2 regions of the Lysinibacillus sp. TE18511 genome follow, and region 2 is predicted to be linked to the other one. Evidence: predicted binding sites of a transcription regulator. Region 2 holds the regulator's gene; the other holds the start of a gene.

Region 1 (4,201 bases), on a different contig from region 2:
ATTGACGAGCATAAGCTGAAAGAGATTCTACATAACGACGTTGTCCTTCGGCATAAATCGTATCAAACGCTAATGATGATTTCCCTGAGCCAGATAAACCGGTTAACACTACTAGTTGATCACGTGGAATTGTGACATTGATATTTTTTAAATTATGTGCTCGCGCGCCCTGCACGACTATTTCAGTATTTTTCACAAGCCATTCACCCTTCTGCCTTCAATTCAAATATTGTATCGCGCAGCTCAGCAGCACGTTCAAAATCTAGCGCTTTTGCTGCTTCCTTCATTTCAACTTCTAGAGTAGCAAGTAACTGATCTCTTTCCGCCTTCGTCAGCTTCTTACCTTTTGTTGCCTTCGCTACATAGGATTCTTCTTCCTCTGCAACCTGTGTCGCACGAATAACATCAGGAATTTTCTTAACAATCGTTTTCGGTGTAATGCCATGCTCTTCGTTATACGCCATTTGCAGTGTTCGACGGCGCTTTGTTTCTTCAATCGCCTTTTTCATCGAATCCGTCATATTATTTGCGTACATAATGACATGACCATTAGCATTACGAGCAGCACGTCCAATCGTTTGTATTAATGAACGCTCTGAACGTAAAAATCCTTCCTTGTCAGCATCTAAAATCGCCACAAGAGAAACCTCAGGAATATCTAGCCCTTCTCGCAATAAGTTAATGCCGATTAGAACATCGTAAGTACCTTTCCGCAGCTCGCGAATAATTTCAATTCGCTCTAGCGTCTTAATTTCTGAATGCAAGTACTCCACCTTTAAGCCCATTTCTTTCAAATAAGCCGATAAATCCTCTGACATTTTTTTCGTCAATGTTGTAACTAGGACTCGTTCATTACGGGCAATACGACCTTGAATTTCATCGATTAAATCATCAATTTGCCCTTCAATAGGACGTACGTCAATTTGTGGATCAAGCAGCCCTGTTGGACGAATAATTTGCTGCGCCATTTCCGGAGTATGCTCAAGCTCATACGGGCCTGGTGTTGCTGATACATAAATAGCTTGATGTATATGTTTCTCAAATTCTTCAAAACGTAAAGGGCGGTTATCTAGTGCTGATGGCAAACGGAATCCATGCTCAACTAGCACACCTTTACGTGCTTGGTCACCGTTATACATCCCTCGAACTTGTGGTAAAGTAACGTGACTTTCATCGACAACAAGTAAAAAATCCTCAGGGAAATAGTCAAGTAACGTATATGGAGTTGCCCCCGCTTCACGCAATGTTAAATGACGCGAGTAGTTTTCGATACCTGAGCAAAAGCCCATTTCACGCATCATTTCTAAATCATAGCGAGTACGTTGCTCTAATCGCTGTGCCTCCAATAATCTATCCTCTGCACGTAATAGAGTTAAACGCTCCTCCAACTCTTTTTCAATATTTTCAATGGCCTTTAGCATTTTTTCTTCTCGTGTAACGAAGTGAGATGCTGGGAAAATAGCTACATGATCACGATCCGCTAGTATTTCACCAGTTAACGCATCCACCTCGCGAATTCGATCGATCTCGTCCCCAAAAAACTCCACGCGGATACAATGCTCATCACGAGATGCAGGGAATATTTCCACTACATCGCCACGTACCCGAAACGTCCCTCGTGTAAAACTCACATCATTACGCTCATACTGTACATCGACCAGTTTTCGAAGCAACTGATTACGTTCAATTTCCATTCCAGTACGCACTGATACGACCATTTCACGATATTCTTCTGGAGAACCTAGACCATATATACAGGACACGGATGCAATAATAATGACATCATCACGCTCGAATAATGAAGATGTTGCAGAGTGACGCAACTTATCAATTTCATCATTAATGCTTGAATCTTTCTCGATATAAGTATCCGTCTGCGGTACATATGCCTCTGGCTGAAAGTAATCATAGTAGCTAACAAAGTATTCAACGGCATTATTAGGGAAGAACTCTTTAAACTCACTATATAATTGACCCGCTAAAGTTTTATTGTGTGCCATAATAAGTGTCGGTTTTTTTACCTGTTTAATGACATTAGAAATCGTAAACGTTTTTCCTGTGCCTGTTGCACCGAGCAATGTTTGATGACGTTTACCGGCACGTACACCCTCCACTAATTCCGCAATTGCCTGTGGCTGATCTCCACCAGGTGTATATGGCGCTTGTAAATCAAATGTTTGCACACATGTCCCCGTCCTTTCCTACCAATTTGATACATATATTTTAGCATAGCACTATTAAAATTTCGAACATTTAACGAACGAATGTTTGTAAATATTTTTTCATTTGCTACAATGAGATGGATACCTATAGAACATATGTACCGAAGTGCATAATGACAACCTATCCATACATTCGACCATTCCAAGAAATAAAAAGTGAAATTCCTTATAGCTACTAAAGTGCTATCTGTAAACTTGGCGTTCCTGTTAATAGATTACCCTTTCCAAATGTTAACTAATCGAGATGGGCGCATGGAAATGTATTAGCCTAGAGGAGATTTCAATCGTTTGATGATAGATTCCTCAAGCCCTGGGAGATTCTATCAGATAAGTAGGCGAAAGCTCGGGTTGACTGGAGATATGATCAGGTTGTCGGAAGATATGCTCCACTTCGCCGTACTTCTGATCGGGTTGACGCAACATCGGCTCGGGTTCGCCGAAGAATCGCTCGGCCCCTTAAAGATTCCACTCGGCTTAACGCTAGATCCACTCAAGCCATATGAGGTTTCGACGAGTTCAAGCCACCCCAAATCACCAATCTTTCAAAGAAAGTAGCAAAAAAATCCCGCCCTCCATTAAACGGAGAGCGGGCTCGTCATATTATTCACTTGTTACTTGGTGTAACGCTTTTAGTTCGGTTGCGTATAGATGAAATGCCTTTTCATCTTTTTCATCGAGTGCTCTATCTATCAGAACCATGAGCTGCTCTTCACGATACATACGCTGGATATGATTTATAAATAAATCTAAATAAATCTCGTTTAATAATTTCTCTGCCTCACTTACTTTCTTTGACTGACCAACGGCTTTTAGAAAATCTGTATACGGATAATATTTATCCAACGACCTCACCTCGATCCTTTTCTAAATTATATGAAAATTGAAATTAAAAAGCAATGCTTAAGAACTGAAATTCACTTCGATTTACTATTAATCTCATGCCATTTCATGCAAATTCTCTAAGCAATTGCTTGTTCTACCAATTGTTTTTACCTTTTATCTATATTTTCTGAATTTAATTTTGTGTTTTACACTTCAATAATAAATAGAAAAGGAGGCACTACATATATGCCAGCAAATTATGTCAATGGATATTTAATGTCTTTTAACACCTATTTACTAGAACCAATTCAGTACAACTCTAAAATTTTCACTCGAGTAATCGACAAGCATAATGAACTGATCGTTACACGGAAGCCATTGCATATATTACGAAAATCTTGTATTTCACTAGGAACAACCTATGAGGCAGCAAAACATTCCGCCAAACGCTTCTTCGGCAATCAACATAAACTTCCCATCGTTGTTACTTTTGATTATGGTTACCCGTGTATTTTTTTGCCGACTTATTCACCAAACTCCATCCACAATATTTGGATTGGGCTCCATGCCATTTCGAATATTGTCCCGAGTAAAATGGGCTGTATCGTCACACTGAAAAACGATCGACAAATTGAACTGCCCGTTCAATATGCTTCTATTAGCAAACAATTTGTCAATGCATCGATGCTTTATAAGCATTACATGAATGAACGTAAGCAAATTAGTCAAGACACTCCGTATTATCCACCTTTTTGATAGGACGACCAACCGTAGCTAATCTAGCAGAACCAAAAAACCCCCTCAGGAGCACAATTTTACTGTGCCTCTGAGGGGCCTTCATTACCCGATTTTTGAACGTAAGTATGCATTAATGAATGGATCTAAATCTCCATCCATCACCGCTCCTACATTACCTGTTTCCTCATTTGTACGATGATCCTTCACCATTGAATATGGGTGGAATACATATGAACGAATTTGTGAGCCCCAGCCGATTTCCTTCTGTTCACCACGGATTTCATCTAGCTGTGCCTGCTGCTTTTCAATCTCTAATTGATAGAGCTTCCCTTTTAACATCGTCATGGCTTTTTCACGGTTTTTAATTTGTGAACGTTCTGCCTGACATTGTACGACAGTACCAGTTGGAATGTGCGTAA
Region 2 (4,201 bases):
AAAAAATAATAGAGATCGTTTGAAAAAGCCTGTTAGAAGTATTTTCTAATAGGCTATTTTCATTATGATTGTGATTAAATCTTCAAATCTTACATTGCTAGAAATATATTTTTTAAAAATTCTAAAAATATGACGTAAAGCGTGTGATGAAATCTGATATAATTAACTTTAGCATACTAGGAGAACAGGAAAAACAGGTAACGACGTTCTATTTTGAAGGATTACAATAATTTAAATGGCGCGCATACTTGAAATGTATGGGTGTCTATTGGTATAGGAGGACATAAAGATGGAAATGGCTTATACAATTATCGTTTTACTTTTTGGCTTCGTACTTGGCTCATTTTTTAATGTAGTGGGCTTACGAATACCAATAAAAGGGTCAATTCTCCGTCCACCTTCGCATTGTATTCATTGTAAGAGAAAGTTGACTGTGCTTGATTTGATACCTGTGTTGTCTTATGTGTTTTTAGGTGGGAAATGCCGTAGCTGTGGTCAAAAAATTTCTGGGATTTATCCACTGATGGAACTTATAACAGGCATATTATTTGCCTTGGCTTATTGGAAATTAGGCTTTAGTGCAGAATTTTTCGTAGCACTAGTATTGATTTCATTATTAGTAATTATTGTTGTATCGGATTTTGCGTATATGCTTATTCCTGATAAAATACTCCTATTCTTTTTACCATTACTAATTATTGGACGCTTGATATCGCCATTGTCTCCGTGGTGGGATAGTATAGTTGGTGCTGTAGTAGGATTTTGCATACTATATAGTATTGCTGCTTTATCAAAAGGTGGTATGGGCGGTGGCGATATTAAATTATTCTTTTTACTCGGTCTTGTACTCGGCACAATACATACACTTCTGACACTATTTGTATCAGCTGTGATTGGAATGATTGTTGGAATAGTGGTGTTAAAGGTCCGCGGGCAGGGAAGAAAAACGCCTATACCATTTGGACCATCTATTGCGCTAGCAGCTATCGTTGTCTATTTTTATGGAGACGCGTTGATGAATTGGTATTTTGAATGTTGGTAAGTCGTAAATCTTGTGGATCATGGAGGGGATAAAGTGAAACCAGTTATCGGTATAACGGCCTTTGTGGAAGATGATTTGTCTTCTAGATTAAATGCCGCCTACAGCAAAAGTGTCATTGAAGCTGGTGGAATTCCATTGATAATTCCGCTTGGCGTAGAAGAGGATGTAGCACAAATTTTATCGTTAACGGATGGATTATTATTATCGGGTGGCTATGATGTACATCCATTCCTCTTTGGTGCAGAACCTACACCGAAATTAGGGAAAGTTCATCCAGAAAGGGATTCAGTGGAGCTTGCCTTAATTGAAGCGGCCTTTATTCGCCAAATGCCGATTTTTGGCATCTGTCGAGGGATGCAAATACTAAATGTCGCGCTAGGAGGTACGGTCTATCAGGATATTGATAGCGAATATCACAGTAGTAAATTATTAAAGCACAAACAACAAGCGGCTCGAGGCGTTGCTACACATTATATTCATGTTACACCTGATACACTATTAAAAACGATTATTGAGGAAGCGCAAATTGCTGTCAATTCATTTCATCATCAGGCTGTAAATGTAGTTGCGGAAAAAATGAAAGTAGTAGCAAAATCAAGTGATGGTATCGTTGAAGCGGTAGTACACGAAGATTTACCATTTTGTCTGGGCATACAGTGGCATCCTGAAGAGCTAGCCATTGTAGGAGATGAAGGATCGAAGAAATTGTTTACTGCATTTGTAAAGGCAAGTTTGAAATTCAAAGTAGAGGCATAAGACTTGATAACTTAAAACTGCTAGTTCGACGTTTCGATGCTTACAAGGAATCCATTCTAAAGTGGATTCTTTTTTTCTTTTAAGCAAAGTTATGCTCAAAAGAAAAAAGATGTCCGAAAAGTCTCCTTCGACATCTTCATTTAGTGCTAATACTAGCAACACGTTTTCGTATTTTGATTTTTTCAAAAAGGACTGGACTAAACGCGTGTACTCGTTCTCATCTTGCTTAATTCTCTAGCCTTAAATTAAGAAAAAGAGGTATATGCGAACATAATATCCTCTTTTTCTACTTTAATATTGAGATACTTTTAATGTACACGACGATAGAGACCAACAACTTGCCCCAAAATAGAAACTTGGTCTACGATAATCGGCTCCATTGTTGCGTTTTCAGGCTGTAAACGAAAATGGTTTTTTTCCTTGAAGAAACGCTTTACAGTTGCTTCATCCTCTTCAGTCATGGCTACGACAATATCACCATTATTAGCTGTTGCTCTTTGTTTAACTATGACTAAATCACCGTCTAAGATGCCAGCTTCAATCATTGATTCACCCATAATTTCTAGCATAAATAACTCATCTTCGCTTGTACCATAAATATCTGGAAGTGGGAAGTATTCATCGATATTTTCAATAGCAGTGATTGGAGAACCTGCTGTAACCTTCCCAACAAGTGGGACATGTACAACTTGTTGCTTTTGAATAGAATCCTCTGGCTCTAGGATTTCAATAGCGCGTGGTTTAGTTGGGTCTCGACGAATGAAGCCCTTTTGTTCTAAACGAGCTAAATGTCCATGAACTGTTGAGCTTGAAGCAAGTCCAACTGCTTCACCAATCTCACGTACAGATGGTGGATACCCCTTTGTGCGTACTTCTTCTTTGATGAACTCTAATATGGCTTCTTGTCTTTTCGAAACTTTTTTCATGATTGCTCACCTCTTTTTTTCTAATCATTCTACTTATTAGTAGTATAACAGAATGCGAACACTTAAGCAAACATAGGTTCGAAAAGTGTTTGACAAAAACGTTTGTTCGCATTATTATAAGAACATACATTCCGAACAAACATTCTAAAAGGGGTTATGATGATGAACTGGTTAAAGAAAAATCCACACATTACTACTTTATTAGGGGCATGTCTACTATTTGCAGCATACCTTTTTATAACAGATCCAGGCGATGTTACTTACGCTGAAATTGAAATCGAACATGGTGATAGTTTATGGTCGTTAGCTGAACAATACTCTGGTAAAATGAAAACGGATGATTGGATTAAGCTTGTGAAAGTAGAAAATGAATTATCGAACGTTGATATTATTGCAGGTAAATCCCTAGTGATTCCAGTAGTGGGTGACCAGTCCATGCCCATAAATTCAATTGAAATTGCGAGAAATGAACAATGATAAATAAACAACAATCGGCTGTTGTCTATTGCCGTGTAAGTACAGAAAAAGAGACACAAAGTTCCTCGCTTGAGCGTCAACAGGAGGAGTTGATGCGCTATGCTAAAGAGCAGGGCTACGAAGTGAAGCACGTTTTTATGGATAAGCATAGTGGCTATGATGTGGAACGTGAGGGCTTACTTGAAATGCTCGACTTTATTAAGGAAAAAGAAGTTAAAGCATTATTTGTACAGGATGAAACACGTTTAGGACGTGGAAATGCTAGAATGGCAGTATTGCATTTATTACAAAAAACTGAAACGGATGTTTTTTCTATGCGAGACGAAGGCCCTGTACAATTAAATGAAATGGATACGATGCTACTAGAGATTTTAGCGATCGTAGAGGAGTACCAGCGCAGAATCCATAATGCTAAAATACGTCGTGGTATGCGTCGTGCCGTTGAAAATGGCTATCGTCCTGAAAACAATTTATCTAATCGGGGAAATCCTAATGGTCAAGAACGTAAGGATGTGCCTGTAGAAGAGATTATCAAGCTACGTAATCGAGGCTTCACCTTTGATGAAATCGCCATGACACTAAAAGGTCTAGGTTTTGATGTAAGTAAAGCTACTGTACATCGGAGATATAGGGAACATCAAGAAAGTCTGACGGGTAAATAAAATGAAACTTCAATCATTAGGAGTTTCGTCATCCTGCTGATAGGAAGCTTCATCTTATGGCGACGCTAGGGGACCAACGTTTTGTTGGCCCAATAACGGTCAGTTAATCGTACTGACCGTTATTTCGGGTAAAATTGCACTACTAGTCTTTTCTTAATTAATACAAACTCTCAATAATAACGTTGTCTGGTAGTTTAAATGGATTTTCTTTATTTATTCTGTCATAAAACATGATACCATTTAAATGATCTATTTCGTGTTGCATTAAGATGGAACCGTATCCATTGAAATGATAAATGGCTTCTTGCCCGTGTATGTCATATGCTTTAACTTTAATT

What was found. Region 2 encodes LexA, which represses DNA repair genes until DNA is damaged. Its sites were predicted from a motif close to CGAACATATGTTCG; they were not measured.
Region 1: uvrB (excinuclease ABC subunit UvrB) is a predicted target of LexA. The motif match lies at 2,258-2,271, and genes of this name have one in related genera.

The regions. Positions count from the first base shown of each region.
Region 1 is NZ_JBSSFD010000034.1:3,140-7,340, forward strand. Features, by position in the region: gene uvrA (excinuclease ABC subunit UvrA) at 1-196, opposite strand, end outside; gene uvrB (excinuclease ABC subunit UvrB) at 204-2,183, opposite strand; gene ACVWXS_RS19495 (IDEAL domain-containing protein) at 2,823-3,065, opposite strand; gene ACVWXS_RS19500 (competence protein ComK) at 3,291-3,800, shown strand; one part of gene prfB (peptide chain release factor 2) at 3,885-4,201, opposite strand, start outside.
Region 2 is NZ_JBSSFD010000001.1:235,746-239,946, forward strand. Features, by position in the region: gene ACVWXS_RS01145 (DUF2339 domain-containing protein) at 1-9, shown strand, start outside; gene ACVWXS_RS01150 (A24 family peptidase) at 290-1,042, shown strand; gene ACVWXS_RS01155 (gamma-glutamyl-gamma-aminobutyrate hydrolase family protein) at 1,076-1,798, shown strand; gene lexA (transcriptional repressor LexA) at 2,107-2,724, opposite strand; gene yneA (cell division suppressor protein YneA) at 2,887-3,201, shown strand; gene ACVWXS_RS01170 (YneB family resolvase-like protein) at 3,198-3,863, shown strand; gene def (peptide deformylase) at 4,021-4,201, opposite strand, start outside.